One region of the Streptomyces sp. NBC_01520 genome, then DNA from elsewhere that is predicted to be linked to it. Evidence: riboswitches for the same ligand, from Rfam matches in the RefSeq annotation. Region 1 holds a riboswitch; the other holds the start of a gene.
What was found. Region 1 has a riboswitch for glycine ahead of gcvP (aminomethyl-transferring glycine dehydrogenase). Riboswitches for the same ligand answer to the same signal wherever they lie in the genome.
Positions count from the first base shown of each region.

Region 2: another riboswitch for glycine. It lies ahead of gcvT (glycine cleavage system aminomethyltransferase GcvT); the one in region 1 lies ahead of gcvP (aminomethyl-transferring glycine dehydrogenase).

Region 1 is NZ_CP109404.1:1,150,565-1,158,097, forward strand. It holds gene OG524_RS05320 (glutamate-cysteine ligase family protein) at 1-745, opposite strand, end outside; gene OG524_RS05325 (hypothetical protein) at 1,235-1,840, shown strand; gene OG524_RS05330 (DUF5999 family protein) at 2,131-2,337, shown strand; gene gcvP (aminomethyl-transferring glycine dehydrogenase) at 2,408-5,293, opposite strand; glycine riboswitch at 5,489-5,585, opposite strand; gene OG524_RS05340 (PRC-barrel domain-containing protein) at 5,719-6,093, shown strand; gene OG524_RS05345 (DNA polymerase IV) at 6,012-7,508, opposite strand.
Region 2 is NZ_CP109404.1:5,621,813-5,629,345, reverse strand. It holds gene OG524_RS25755 (enhanced serine sensitivity protein SseB) at 1-514, opposite strand, end outside; gene OG524_RS25750 (AAA family ATPase) at 656-1,330, opposite strand; glycine riboswitch at 1,541-1,638, shown strand; gene gcvT (glycine cleavage system aminomethyltransferase GcvT) at 1,816-2,937, shown strand; gene gcvH (glycine cleavage system protein GcvH) at 3,028-3,405, shown strand; gene glyA (serine hydroxymethyltransferase) at 3,424-4,683, shown strand; gene OG524_RS25730 (L-serine ammonia-lyase) at 4,838-6,223, shown strand; gene OG524_RS25725 (hypothetical protein) at 6,306-7,313, opposite strand; gene OG524_RS25720 (helix-turn-helix domain-containing protein) at 7,455-7,533, shown strand, end outside.

The sequences.
Region 1 (7,533 bases):
CGGGCGGCCGTACGTCCGTGGCCTGCTGGAACAGCGGCGGCCGCGACTCCCGCCAGAGCTCCTTGCCGAACAGGAAGGGGGCGTTGGCCCCGAGGGCGATCTGGACGGGCGCGATGGCCTGGGCCGCGTTCCATACGTCGGCGAAGCGGGCCGGCGTCACCTGCAGGTGCAACTGCACCGAGGTGCAGGCCGATTCGGGGGCGATGGACGCCGAGGACGCGACGAGTCGTTCGACGCCTTCGATATCGAGGACGAAATCCTCGCCGCGGGCCGCCGCCATTTGGTCGTTCAGCAGTGTGTACCGGTCCACGTCCGACAGATTGGCCGAGACCACGTCATCCCGGCCGAGCGTCGGCAGGATACCGATCATCACGATCCCGGCGTCCACCTCCGCGGCCTTCCGGTGCGCATAGGCGAGCCCGGTGCGCAACTCCTCGGCAAGCTGATCGAAAACCCGTCCGCTCAGCCGGTGCGGCAGAATATTTACTTCCAGATTGAACATCCCTAGTTCGGTCTGGAAATCCCGGCTGGCGATTCGCTGGAGGACCTCGGCATTCCGCATACGCGGCATGCCGTCCGGTCCAGCGAGATTCAACTCGATCTCCAGCCCCATGAGATTCCTGGGCCGATCGAACCTCTCCTCCGACAGTAGCCGCCCCAGCCCCTCCAGGCACTGGGTGAGCTTCTTGCGGTACACCTGCCGATCGGACAGGTCAAAGGTGTCCGCCACGACCTTCTCGCCCATCGAAGGGTCCCTCCTCGGGTGGGCGGCCCGCGGCACAGGCCGCTCGCGTCACGATCGATAATGCCCCGACGAGGTGATCTATAACGCCCCACGCTCCTCGGACACCCGGTAGTCTGTTGGAGGAAGCCGGAGGCACATTCCGTCGGCATGCAGCATATGGAGTTCGCGTTGCCAGGAGCGCAGGGAAACACCGACATGTTTCAGCCTACCGCCGCGTCGTGAAATTTCCTGGCCACAGGCCCCCCAGCTGGACCAAAGGCACAGAAACTCCGCAATTCAAAGGCTCAAATTCGCCTTACGGACAATATGCGTGACAGGTAGCCGAAACATCGTGTGAACATTTGTCGTATAAACTCTGCGAACGAGGCAGAGAGTTGACGCATCGGCCCGTCCGCCCCGTCACCGGCCTTCCTCTGGCCCCGCACGCCGACAGCGCCGTCTGCACCCGCCCACGCATCACCGTGTCTCCGAAGTGAGAGGCGACCCACTATGCCGCTGCATGTTTCTCCGGCCCCAGCGCCCGCACTGCGCAGCGTTCTCGCAGCACTCGGTTCTCCCACCGCAGTCCGCGAGGCCCATACACCCGCTCTCCGATCCGTCCAGGGATCGCTGAGCCCCGAACTGCCCCTCCCCGTCCATGTGCTGGACCGGATCGTGCCGAACGAGGCAGCACCGCGCACCCGCCTCGCCGGCTGGCGCTTCCTGATCCGCAACGGTGAGCGCGCCGTCGCAGCCGCGGACACCATGCTCACCGCCGACGGCTGGACCTTCTCGCACTTCTTCGAGGGGCCGTACCTCGCCTCGACCGAACTCGCCGTGCGGCAGGCCGAGTCGGCGGCAGCGCACTACCAGCCGCGCCTGCTGTCCATCCCTGAGCTGTACATGCTCACGCTGTGGCTGCACGACGACACCGGGGCCGACGCCGCGGCCGGGGTGCTCGCCCCGACCGATGTGCTGGTACCCCTGGCGCCCGCGCCTCCCGGGATCACCGCCCATCGCCCGCACCGGGTCGCCGATCTGCTCCCGGTCATGACCCTGCGTGTCACCCCGGCTCCGGTTCCGGAGCTCCCCGGCCTCCTCGGGTCGCCGGCCTGACCTCCCGGACTCGTGCGCCCCCGCCGTGCGAACGGCGGGGGCGCATCCGTCTGCCCGTCCGGACTAGCCCGGTCAGGTCACCCCGAACCACCCGAAGGGACAGTGCAGTTGCGTTGAACCGTCCGGCCGGGTGATGCGTCATGGAAGGAGAACAGGTGCTGCGGCGAAATCCCTGCGGAACGGCGCTCGTAGGGCAACACTGGGACCGGACCGATTTGATACGGGGGCGGGCCATGAACACATCGTCAAGCCGCAGGACACTCGACTCAACGCAGCGAAAGAACCCCTCCATGTGCCAGCACCAGCCACCCTGCCCGACCGCAGACTCCGCCGACCGGGAAGCCGCCCGCCTGACGGCACACCACCCGGAACAGGGCTGGAGCCTGCTGTGCAACGGCGTCCTGCTCTTCGAGGACACCGGTGAGCTGCTCCCGGACGGGCAGATCATCGCCCCGCACCGGACGCTGAGAAGCGGCCAGGTGATGAAGGCCGCCTGACCGCGGCGGAAGAAACACAGGGGCCGGCCGGAGAAGTCTCCGCACCGGCCCCGAGGCGTGTCCGGGCGCCCTACTGGTCGTACTCGTCCAGGGGCGGGCAGGAGCAGACCAGGTTGCGGTCGCCGAACGCCCCGTCGATCCGGCGCACCGGCGGCCAGTACTTGTCGGCCGGCGTGACACCGGCCGGGAAGACGGCCACCTCGCGGCTGTAGGCATGCGTCCACTCGCCGCCCAGCGCGGCCGCGGTGTGCGGTGCGTTGCGGAGCGGGTTGTCGTCCGCGGGCCACGTACCGGCGGCGACCTTCTCGATCTCACCGCGAATGGCGATCATCGTGTCGCAGAACCGGTCGAGCTCGGCGAGGTCCTCACTCTCGGTCGGCTCGATCATCAGCGTCCCGGCCACCGGGAACGACATCGTCGGCGAGTGGAAGCCGTAGTCGATCAGCCGCTTGGCGATGTCGTCGATGCTGACTCCGGTCGCCTTGGAGATCGGGCGCAGGTCCACGATGCACTCGTGCGCGACCAGACCGGCCGGGCCGTTGTACAGGATCGGGAAGTGCGGCTCCAGACGCTTGGCGATGTAGTTGGCCGCGAGCACGGCGACCTGCGTCGCCCGCTTCAGCCCTTCGCCGCCCATCAGCCGTACGTACGCCCACGAGATGGGCAGGATGCCGGCCGAGCCCCAGGGGGCGGCCGAGATCGGCCCGACACCGGTCTCCGGGCCCGCGGCGGGCTGGAGCGGGTGGTTCGGGAGGTACGGCGCCAGGTGCGCGCGCACACCGACGGGGCCGACGCCGGGGCCACCGCCGCCGTGCGGGATGCAGAAGGTCTTGTGCAGGTTCAGGTGGGAGACGTCGCCGCCGAACTTGCCGGGCTTGGCCAGGCCGACGAGCGCGTTGAGGTTGGCGCCGTCCACGTAAACCTGGCCGCCCGCGTCGTGCACCTCGCCGCAGATGGCGGCCACGTGCTCCTCGAAGACACCGTGCGTGGAAGGGTAGGTGATCATCAGGACGGCGAGTTCGTCGCGGTGCTTCTCGATCTTGGCACGGAGATCCTCGATGTCGACCTCACCGTCGTCGGCGGTCTTCACCACGACGACCTTCATGCCGGCCATCACGGCGCTCGCGGCGTTGGTGCCGTGCGCGGAGGACGGGATGAGGCAGACGGTCCGCTGCTCCTCGCCGTTGGCCCGGTGGTAGGCGCGCACGGCCAGGAGACCGGCGAACTCACCCTGTGAGCCGGCGTTGGGCTGGAGGGAGACGGCGTCGTAGCCGGTGACCTCGGCGAGACGCTCCTCCAGCTCGCGGATGAGGGTGAGGAAGCCCTGGGCCTGTTCGGCCGGCGCGAAGGGGTGCAGCGCGCCGAATTCGGGCCAGGTGATCGACTCCATCTCGGCGGTCGCGTTGAGCTTCATCGTGCAGGAGCCGAGCGGGATCATGCCGCGGTCCAGCGCGTAGTCACGGTCGGCGAGCTTGCGCAGGTAGCGCAGCATCGCCGTCTCGGAACGGTGCTGGTGGAAGACCGGGTGGGTGAGGAAGGAGTCGGTGCGCAGCAGGTTCCCGGGCAGCGCGTCGGCGGCCTCGGCGTCGAGGGCCTCGATGTCGCCACCGGCACCGAAGGCCGCCCAGACGGCGGCGATCTGGGTACGGGTGGTGGTCTCGTCGCAGGCGACGGAGATCCGGTCGGCGTCGACGAGCCGCAGGTTGACCCCGCGCTCGCGGGCGCCGGCGACCACGCCCGCCGCTCCACCCGGGACGCGGGCGGTCAGGGTGTCGAAGTACGCGTCGTGCACGACGTCGACGCCGGCGGCCCGCAGCCCCTCTGCGAGGATCGTGGCGAACCGGTGCGTACGCCGGGCGATCGTGCGCAGGCCCTCGGGGCCGTGGTAGACCGCGTACATCCCGGCCATGACGGCGAGCAGCACCTGTGCGGTACAGATGTTACTGGTGGCCTTCTCGCGGCGGATGTGCTGCTCGCGGGTCTGCAGGGCCAGGCGGTAGGCCTTGTCGCCGTCGGCGTCGACGGAGACCCCGACGAGGCGGCCCGGCAGGCTGCGGGCGAACTTCTCGCGCACGGCCATGAAGCCGGCGTGCGGTCCCCCGAAGCCCATCGGGACACCGAAGCGCTGCGTGGTGCCGACGGCGATGTCCGCGCCCAGTTCGCCGGGCGAGGTCAGCAGGGTCAGGGCCAGCAGGTCGGCGGCGACGGTGACGATCGCCCCGAGCTCGTGGGCCTGCTCGATGACGGGCTTGATGTCCCGTACGGCTCCGGAGGCACCCGGGTACTGCAGCAGTACGCCGAAGACGCCCCGCTCGGCGACGTCCGCCGGAATTCCGCCGGAGAGATCGGTGACGACCACCTCGACGCCCGTCGGCTCGGCGCGGGTCTCGATCACGGCGACGGTCTGCGGCAGGGTGTCGGCGTCGACCAGGAAGACGCCCTCCTTGACCTTGCCGACGCGCCGCGCCAGGGCCATGGCCTCGGCCGCCGCCGTGCCCTCGTCGAGGAGCGAGGCCCCGGAGGTCGGCAGGCCTGTGAGATCGGCCACCATCGTCTGGAAGTTCAGCAGGGCTTCGAGCCGCCCCTGGGAGATCTCCGGCTGATACGGCGTGTATGCCGTGTACCAGGCAGGGTTCTCCATGACGTTGCGCAGGATCACCGGCGGGGTGAACGTGCCGTAGTAGCCGAGCCCGATCATCGGGGCGAGCACCTGGTTGCGGTCGGCGAGACGTCGCAGCTCGGCCAGGACCTCGGCTTCGGTACGGGCAGCCGGAAGGTTCAGCGCCTCGGCGCTCTTGATCACGTCGGGCACCGCGGCGGCGGTGAGCTCGTCGAGGGAGCCGTAGCCGACCTGGGCGAGCATCTTCGCCTGGGCCTCGGCATCGGGCCCGATGTGGCGCTGCTCGAACGGAATGCCCTGCTCCAGCTGGGAGAGCGGAGTGCGACGGGGGGTCATGATGGAGGCCTCCTGGTCTGTCACGACCTGCGAGGGGCACCACGGCGTGGCTGCCCGAACGGCCTCCCCATCTGTCATCTCGACCTGAGAGCTTCACCGGCACGGCCCGAGGGCGCACCGGCTTTCACCGTCGGTGAGGACGGGGGCCCGCCGCGGCACATGCCGTACGGATCCCGCCCTGCTTTCCAGAGTGACCTCGTCCGCGCGGTACGGGGGCCTGAGAGATTCCGGGGAGGAGTTGCTCCTTCGGCGCCTCCGCAACTTCTCCGGAGGACTCTCCCGCGCGGGGTCGGCAGCCGTGTTCCAGACTACCAGCGGGCCGGCACCGGCCGTCTCGAGTGGCCGAAGCCCCGGATCTGGCCTTTCGTAGTGCCTGTGGAGCAGTTGCGACCACCCTGATGCAGTTGCGACCAGTGGGAGGCACCGTGCAGACCGACATCGATCCGCGCAGCCTGATCGGCCGGAAGGCCTTCGACCGCAAGGGCGCCAAGATCGGAACGGTGGACGAGGTCTATCTCGACGACGCCACCGGCGTACCCGAGTGGGCCGCCGTACGGACCGGGCTCTTCACCCGGGACGCGTTCGTCCCGCTGGAACCGAGCGAATTCGTCGACGGCACGCTGGTGATCCCCTTCGACCGCGCCCTGATCAAGGACGCGCCCGACTTCGGCGTGGGCCGCCATCTGTCTCCCGAGCAGGAGCTCCAGCTCTACCGCCACTACGGGCTGGACTCCGCCCCCTCCGACGGAACCACCGGTCCGGACAAGGACTTCGGCAGGCTGGCCGGCCACGAGGAGTAGTCCACCGGGTCCCGCACCAGGGGCAGCGGGTCGGCCGGCCGGAGCTCCGGATCATCGATACGGAACGTGCGCACCCGGCCGGGCGGCATCCCCGGCTCCTCGAACCGCACCGTGACGCGGCCGACCCCACTGCCCTGCACCCAGCCATGGCCGTGGACCTCATGCCGTACGTCGTGCCCGGCCTGCCAGCGCCGGGCGGACAGCGGCACGGTGCTCCCGCCCTCGGTCTCCTCCTCCGCCGCGGAGGCCCGCCCGTCCGGCACGGTGGCGCCCTCGGCCCCCGGCTCCCCCGCCGCCTGCTGCTCGTGCGCGGCCTCCTTCTCGTGCGCGGCCTGCCGTGCGTCGGCGGCCTGCGCGAAAAGGTCCTCCTGCGTGAAGTCGGCGAGCCCCGTGACCCCCACCCCCAGCAGCCGTACGCCACCTGTGGTGTCGACGGCCTCCAGGAGCCGGGCCGCGGCCTCCCTGACGACGGTGGGGTCGTCCGTGGGGCCGCGGAGGGTCTCGGACCTGGTCAGCGTCGAGAAGTCGTAGCGACGCACCTTGAGCACGACGGTCCGGCCGGACCGTCCGGCACCCCTGAGCCTTTGGACGCACCGGTCCGCCAGCCGCTCCACCTCCGTCCGGACGCGCACCCGGTCGTGCAGGTCCACATCGAAGGTGTCCTCGACCGATACGGACTTCGCGTCCCGCTCCGCGACTACGGGGCGGTCGTCGTACCCCAGCGCCATGCGGTACAGCCCGACGCCGTGTGCCTTGCCCAGCAGCCGCACGAGCTCCGCCTCGCCCGCCTCCGCCAGGTCGTGGACCACGGTCATGCCCGCGCGACGGAGGTGGTCACCGGTGGCCGGCCCCACTCCCGGGAGGGTCCGCACGGACATGGGGGCCAGGAGTTCACGCTCGGTACCCGGCTCGATCAGCAGCAGCCCGTTCGGCTTCGCCTCCTCGGAGGCGATCTTGGCCAGCATCTTGGAGCCCGCCAGACCTACGGAACCGCTGAGTCCCGTGACTCCCCTGATGACCGCGCGCAGCTGCTCACCGACCCTGCGGGCGGACACGGAGTCGTCGGCGACCCCGCCCGCCTCCAGGTCGACGAAGGCCTCGTCCAGGCTGAGCGGCTCGACGAGCGGGGACAGTCGCCCGAGCAGCTCCATCACCTGGTCGCTCACCGTGCGGTAGAGCGAGAAGCGGGGCACCAGATAGGCCGCGTTGGGCGCCAGCCGCCTGGCCTGCGCCATCGGCATCGCCGAGTGGACACCGAGCCGCCGGGCCTCGTACGAGGCGGTGGCGACCACACCGCGCATGCCCAGACCGCCCACGACGACCGGTTTGCCGCGCAGGCTGGGCTTCGACGCCTGCTCCGCGGAGGCGTAGAAGGCATCCATGTCCAGATGCAGGATGGTGGGTGCGGCTCTCACGCCACCGATGCTGCCCTACGCCACT
Region 2 (7,533 bases), 4.5 Mb from region 1:
CCTGGAATTCGGCGGCCACCACGGAGAGGAAGTCGACGGGGTCCTCCTTCCAGTCCGGCTCGTACAGCCGCACCCGCCCGCCACCGCCGGGCCCGTCCAGCGGGGTGCGTCCGGCCCTGCAGAGCTCGGCCACGGCCGGGGGCGGCAGCGGTACGCCGACGGCCCCGCCCGGGTTGACCGCGATGCCCAGCTGGGGCGGGAGTCCGCGGGCGAACTCCCGGGCGGGCGCCACGGCGAAGGACATGTGCGAGCCGACGCAGTGCAGGAACTGCGCCTCGGAGCTGAACACAGGGACGTAGGCACCGCCGTCGATGTCGACCGTCGGCAGGTCCAGGTCGGGGCTGTCGGGTCCGCCGCCGTTCGGGAGGGGGACCCAGACCTGGCTGCGGCCGAGCACCTCGACGAGCCGGCTGCCGGCCCCGGGCACACCGAGGGAGGCGCTGAGCACTTCTTCGAGCTCGTTGGCCGGCCATCCGTGCTGCGGATGGACGTGGGCCTGGGCCGGAATGTCCACGGTGTGTGTGTCCCCTTCTCGCCATGCTGTGCGGCAGAAACCTTAGACGAGCCGCGCCCGGACGGCATTGACAGGGACGGCGACGCAGGCCGGGACCGCCGTACCGTCCAGATTCCGGACAGCCGGACGGCGATTCTCGGCCTATGCGTCTGCAAACGAGATCAGCGAGATCGCCGCGGCGGCCTCACGGTCGAGGAGCACCGCGGAGGCGCAGCCCGGCGGCAGCAGTCCGTCCTCGGTGTCGCGCAGCAGGCGCCCCACCGCGCGCCGGTGGCGGGCGAAGGCGTAGCCCGAGACCCCGCGGCCGCGCTCCCGCTGGCCCTCCCTGGCCACCTGCGGGGTGACGTCGAGCAGGACGAGGTGCAGGGTGCCGGCGCGCCGTCGGGCCGCGCGCGCCAGCCACCGCCGCACCCAGGCCTGCGTACCGCAGTCGTGCACGACGACGGATCCGCCGGAGCGCAGCGCCCGCCACAGCCCGAAGTAGTGCGCGACGCGCACCAGGGGGCGGTACAGGGCGTACGGCAGTAAGCCGGGCAGCGAGGCCGCCCAGCGGTCCCTGGTGTCCTGGGAGTCGATCGCGTGCTCCTGGACCGCGCGCCGGATCAGCGTCGACTTCCCGCTGCCGGGCAGCCCGGAGACCACCACCACATCGCCCGCCGCGAAGTCCAGGCTGCGCGGGCCGTGCCCGTCCCGGCCCCGCAGGTCACGCACCACCGGGGCGTGCGCGCCCGGAAGCTCCCGGGCGGGTGCCCCCTGCTGTGCGGGCATCGCACCGCGCGCTGCTCCTGTAGTTGTCACGTAGCGCTGCAACGTCATCGCCCTCCCCCTGCCGAGTCACCCACACCTGACCTGCCCAAGAAGTGTAAAGAAAAGGTAATGCGGCACAACCGGTTACGGCCGTACGGGTCGTGCCGGGCGTGCCGCCGTGCAGGTGCCTTCCGGCCGCGGGCCGCCCGTACGGATCCGGACACCCCACTCTCCCGCAATGCGTGCGATGATGACCCCGCCAACTCCATACCGGCCGTTTGAATCCGCGCGGGAGAGTCCCGGTCACTGTGTGCACCGGGCGCCGAAGGAGCAAGTTCCTCCCTTGAATCTCTCAGGCCCCGTACCGCGCGGATGAGGCAGATCTGAAAAGCGGGCCGCTCTGCGGCTCCACCCAAGGTGCAAGCCGACCCTGGAAGGGCTGACTCGTTCAGACCCCCTCCTGGACCCTTTCAGGGGGTCCCGGCGAACCTCTCAGGTTCCGATGACAGATGGGGAGGGATCGTCCTCTGTCGTCATGCCCTGGAGCCGTATCCATGAGCACTGCCCCCGCCCCCCGTCTCACCGCCCTCGACGCGCTGCACCGTTCACTGGGCGCGACCATGACCGACTTCGCCGGCTGGGACATGCCCCTGCGCTACGCCAGCGAGCGCGACGAGCACAACGCCGTGCGTACCCGGGCCGGTCTCTTCGACCTGTCGCACATGGGCGAGTTCACCGTCACCGGGCCGCAGGCCGCGGCCTTCCTGAACTACGCCCTGGTCGGCAACATCGCCACCGTCGGCCTGGGGCGGGCCCGCTACACGATGATCGTCGCCGAGGACGGCGGGATCCTGGACGACCTGATCGTCTACCGCCTGGGCGAGACCGAGTACATGGTGGTCGCCAACGCGGGCAACGCCCAGATCGTCCTGGACACACTCGTCGGGCGCGCCGGGGCCTTCGACGCCGAGGTCCGGGACGACCGTGACGCGTACGCGCTGCTCGCCGTCCAGGGACCCGGGTCCCCCGCGATCCTGAAGTCGGTCACGGACGCCGACCTGGACGGGCTGAAGTACTACGCGGGCCTGCCGGGCACGGTCGCCGGCGTCCCGGCGCTCATCGCGCGCACCGGCTACACCGGCGAGGACGGCTTCGAGCTCTTCGTCGCCCCCGAGCACGCGGAGCAGCTGTGGAAGGCCCTCACCGAGGCGGGTGCCCCGCACGGCCTGATCCCGTGCGGCCTCTCCTGCCGCGACACGCTGCGCCTGGAGGCGGGCATGCCGCTGTACGGGCACGAGCTGACCACCGCGCTGACCCCGTTCGACGCGGGTCTCGGCCGGGTCGTGAAGTTCGAGAAGGAGGGCGACTTCGTCGGGCGTGAGGCGTTGGAGGCCGCCGCCGAGCGGGCCGAGACCGCTCCGCCGCGCAAGCTGGTCGGCCTGGTCGCCGAGGGCCGCAGGGTCCCGCGCGCCGGGTTCTCCGTCGTCGCCGCAGGACAGGTCGTCGGCGAGGTCACCTCCGGCGCGCCCTCGCCCACGCTGGGCAGGCCGATCGCCATGGCGTACGTGGACGCGGCGTATGCCGCGCCCGGCACCGAGGGCGTCGCCGTCGACATCCGGGGCGCGCACGAGCCGTACGAGGTCGTGGCACTGCCCTTCTACAAGCGCGAGAAGTAGTCCCGCTCGCCCGGGACGTGACGTAGTCCCGTCTCACCACGCAAGACCACCGTTCATCAGCACTCCCCCGCGTACAGGAGAATTCAGACCATGAGCAACCCCCAGCAGCTGCGGTACAGCAAGGAGCACGAGTGGCTGTCGGCCCTCGAGGACGGCGTGGCCACGGTCGGTATCACCGAGTTCGCGGCCAACGCGCTCGGGGACGTCGTCTACGCGCAGCTCCCGGAGGTCGGCGACACGGTGACCGCGGGCGAGACCTGCGGCGAGCTGGAGTCGACCAAGTCGGTCAGCGACCTGTACTCGCCGGTGACCGGTGAGGTGACCGCGGCGAACCAGGACGTCGTGGACGACCCGTCGCTGGTGAACTCCGCTCCCTTCGAGGGCGGCTGGCTGTTCAAGGTGCGCGTCGCGGAGGAGCCGAAGGACCTTCTCTCCGCCGACGAGTACACCGAGTTCTCCGGTAACTGAGACCCAAGGGACCACCTGATGTCGCTTCTGAACTCCTCCCTCCACGAGCTGGACCCGGACGTCGCCGCCGCCGTCGACGCCGAGCTCCACCGTCAGCAGTCCACCCTCGAGATGATCGCCTCGGAGAACTTCGCTCCGGTCGCGGTCATGGAGGCGCAGGGCTCCGTCCTCACCAACAAGTACGCCGAGGGCTACCCGGGCCGCCGCTACTACGGCGGCTGTGAGCACGTCGACGTGGTCGAGCAGATCGCCATCGACCGCATCAAGGCGCTCTTCGGCGCCGAGGCCGCGAACGTCCAGCCGCACTCCGGTGCGCAGGCGAACGCCGCCGCGATGTTCGCGCTGCTGAAGCCGGGCGACACGATCATGGGCCTGAACCTCGCCCACGGCGGTCACCTGACCCACGGCATGAAGATCAACTTCTCCGGCAAGCTCTACAACGTGGTCCCGTACCACGTCGACGACACCGGTGTCGTGGACATGGCCGAGGTCGAGCGCCTGGCCAAGGAGTCCAAGCCGAAGCTGATCGTGGCCGGCTGGTCCGCGTACCCGCGTCAGCTCGACTTCGCCGCCTTCCGCCGCATCGCGGACGAGGTCGGCGCGTACCTGATGGTCGACATGGCGCACTTCGCCGGCCTGGTCGCCGCGGGGCTGCACCCGAACCCGGTGCCGCACGCCCACGTCGTCACGACCACCACGCACAAGACCCTCGGCGGTCCGCGCGGTGGCGTGATCCTGTCGACGCAGGAGCTCGCCAAGAAGATCAACTCCGCGGTCTTCCCCGGTCAGCAGGGCGGCCCGCTGGAGCACGTGATCGCCGCCAAGGCGGTCTCGTTCAAGATCGCGGCGGGCGAGGAGTTCAAGGAGCGCCAGCAGCGCACCCTGGACGGCGCCCGCATCCTCGCCGAGCGTCTGGTGCAGCCGGACGTCACCGAGGTCGGCGTCTCCGTCCTGACCGGCGGCACGGACGTCCACCTGGTCCTCGTCGACCTGCGCAACTCCGAGCTGGACGGCCAGCAGGCCGAGGACCGGCTCCACGAGCTGGGCATCACGGTCAACCGGAACGCCATCCCGAACGACCCGCGGCCCCCGATGGTCACCTCGGGTCTCCGGATCGGTACGCCGGCCCTGGCTACCCGTGGCTTCCAGGCCGAGGACTTCACCGAGGTCGCGGAGATCATCGCCTCCGCGCTCAAGCCGGCCTACGACGCCGACGACCTCAAGGCCCGCGTGAGCGCGCTCGCCGGGAAGTTCCCGCTGTACCCCGGCCTCAAGTAGGTCACCCGCAGTTTGCACGCCGGGTGGGGGCACCGCGCACACTGAAGAGTGAGCACGGTGCCCCCACCCTTGTCCCCGCGCTCTTCGTGCCCACCGGCCCGTCCCGCACCACCCGGCAGACAACGGCGTCTACCAACCCCTTAGGAGTACTCCCGTGGCCATCTCGGTCTTCGACCTCTTCTCGGTCGGCATCGGCCCGTCCAGCTCCCACACCGTCGGCCCGATGCGCGCGGCCCGCATGTTCGCCCGCCGCCTCAAGAACGAGGGCCTGCTGGCCCACACCGCGTCGATACGGGCGGAGCTGTACGGCTCGCTCGGCGCGACCGGCCACGGCCACGGAACCCCCAAGGCGGTCCTGCTCGGCCTGGAGGGCGAGTCGCCCCGCACCGTCGACGTGGAGGGCGCAGACGCCCGTGTCGAGGCGATCCGCGCCACGGGGCGCATCAACCTCCTCGGCATGCACGAGATCCCCTTCGACGCCGACGAGCAGCTGGTCCTGCACCGCCGCAAGGCGCTGCCGTACCACGCCAACGGGATGACGATCCTCGCGTACGACCACGAGGGCGCCCCGCTCCTGGAGAAGACGTACTACTCGGTCGGCGGCGGCTTCGTCGTCGACGAGGACGCGGTGGCCGGCGAGAACCCGATCGTCCCGGACGACACCGTCCTCAGGCACCCCTTCCGCACCGGCGACGAGCTGCTGCGGCTCGCCCGGGAGACGGGCCTGTCCATCTCCTCCCTGATGCTGGAGAACGAGAAGGCCTGGCGCACCGAGGACGAGATCCGCACCGGCCTCCTGGAGATCTGGCGCGCCATGCAGGCCTGTGTCTCGCGCGGCATGTCCCGCGAGGGCATCCTGCCCGGCGGCCTGAAGGTCCGCCGCCGCGCCGCGAACACGGCCCGTCAGCTGCGCGCCGAGGGCGACCCGCAGGCGCACGCGATGGAGTGGATCACCCTCTACGCGATGGCCGTCAACGAGGAGAACGCCGCGGGCGGCCGCGTCGTGACCGCCCCGACGAACGGCGCCGCGGGCATCATCCCGGCCGTCCTGCACTACTACATGAACTTCGCGGCCGGCGGCTGCACCGAGGCGGAGAAGGACGACAGCGTCGTCCGCTTCCTGCTGGCCGCCGGAGCCATCGGCATGCTCTTCAAGGAGAACGCCTCGATCTCCGGCGCCGAGGTCGGCTGCCAGGGCGAGGTCGGCTCCGCCTGCTCCATGGCAGCGGGCGCCCTCGCCGAGGTCCTGGGCGGCTCCGCCGAGCAGGTGGAGAACGCGGCCGAGATCGGCATGGAGCACAACCTCGGCCTGACCTGCGACCCGGTGGGCGGCCTGGTCCAGATCCCGTGTATCGAGCGCAACGGCATGGCGGCCGTGAAGGCGGTCACGGCGGCCAGGATGGCGCTGCGCGGCGACGGCAGCCACAAGGTCTCCCTGGACAAGGTCATCAAGACCATGAAGGAGACGGGCGCGGACATGAGCGTGAAGTACAAGGAGACCGCGCGCGGCGGTCTCGCGGTGAACATCATCGAGTGCTGAGGCCGTAGGCCCTGACCAGCGCGTTCGTATCTCTCAGGGCTGTCAGGGCCTTACCCGCCCACGGAATCGGTCAGGCACCCGGTCACGGCCGCCTGGTCAGAGTGGCCGCGCCCGAGGGCTTCCCGTCGCCTCCGTAGCCGTACAGGGAGCTCACCTCGAAGTCGAGCTTCCCGTCGGCTCGCGAGCGCAGGTCGATGTGTTCGGGGAGTGCCAGGTCGACGTGGTCGCCGCACATCTCCTGGGAGCCACGGGTCAGCACCTCCTGGAGGGAGAGCCGGGTGGCGGTGTCGGCCTTTGTGTCGAGGAGCCGGACGGTGCCTCGGCAGCCGAGTCCCGGATAGCTGATGGTCCCGACAAGTTGGCCGGCCGCTCCTCCGGTGAGACGGAGGACGACGGAGAATCGGGGGCTCTCGGTGTGGCTGCCCGGGGTGACCGGGCCCCGCCATGTGCCGTGGAACGCCTTGGGGAGTGCGGTGAGCGCCCGGCGCTCGGAAGGGCGCACGGGTTTCGCCGTGTCCGCCAGCCGTGTGAGGGGCCATGCGTCCACGAACGTGTGCCGGTCATCCGTGCTGTTCGTCGTCCTGACGGTCAGCGTCACCTTGTCCGAGAGCTTCTTGTCGAAGGTGCTCCCGCCCCAGTCACCGTTGAGCTCGACCCGGCCCATGCGTTGACACCATTCCGACCGGCCGGTCGGTATGCCCTTGAGAGAGAAGTCGACGACGTGGTCCATGACGATGTCGGCCTTCATCCTGACCACGCACCGCGGATGCCTGAACTCGACGCGTGACTCGTCCTTCGTCGCGGTCGGCACGCTCACACGGACCTCCGTCTCGCCGGTTTCCCCCGGGATCACCGCCTTCGCCGTCCAGACCCCCCTGTAGTCGGACGGGACGGAGGAGGGTCCCGGGGGCTCGCCGGTACCGAGGACGCCGTGTGTCGCCATGAACCACACGGCGAGGCAGAGGGGAATCCCCACGACCAGCACCAGGAACACCCCCACCGCGGAAGGGTCGGGCCTCCTGTGCCAGGAGCCGTTCACCCTGCCCGAGGAAGAAACGCTCCCCCGGAACTCGTAGTCGTCGTAGTCCACGTCTTCCCGCCCTTCATCCTTCGCCTCGGTCCGACGGTAGGGCGAACATCCGCCCGCGCCCCGCCTGTTCGCGCACCGGAGGTCGCCGGTTCGCGCACGGTGTCCTGTACGGGGCCGGCCGCCGGCCGCTACCGTCGAGCGATGGAGACGGCTCGCTCGCACGTCGCTCTCGGCCGGGCCGAGGAACTGCAGTCGGTGGCCTCGTCCGCCCTCGTCCCGA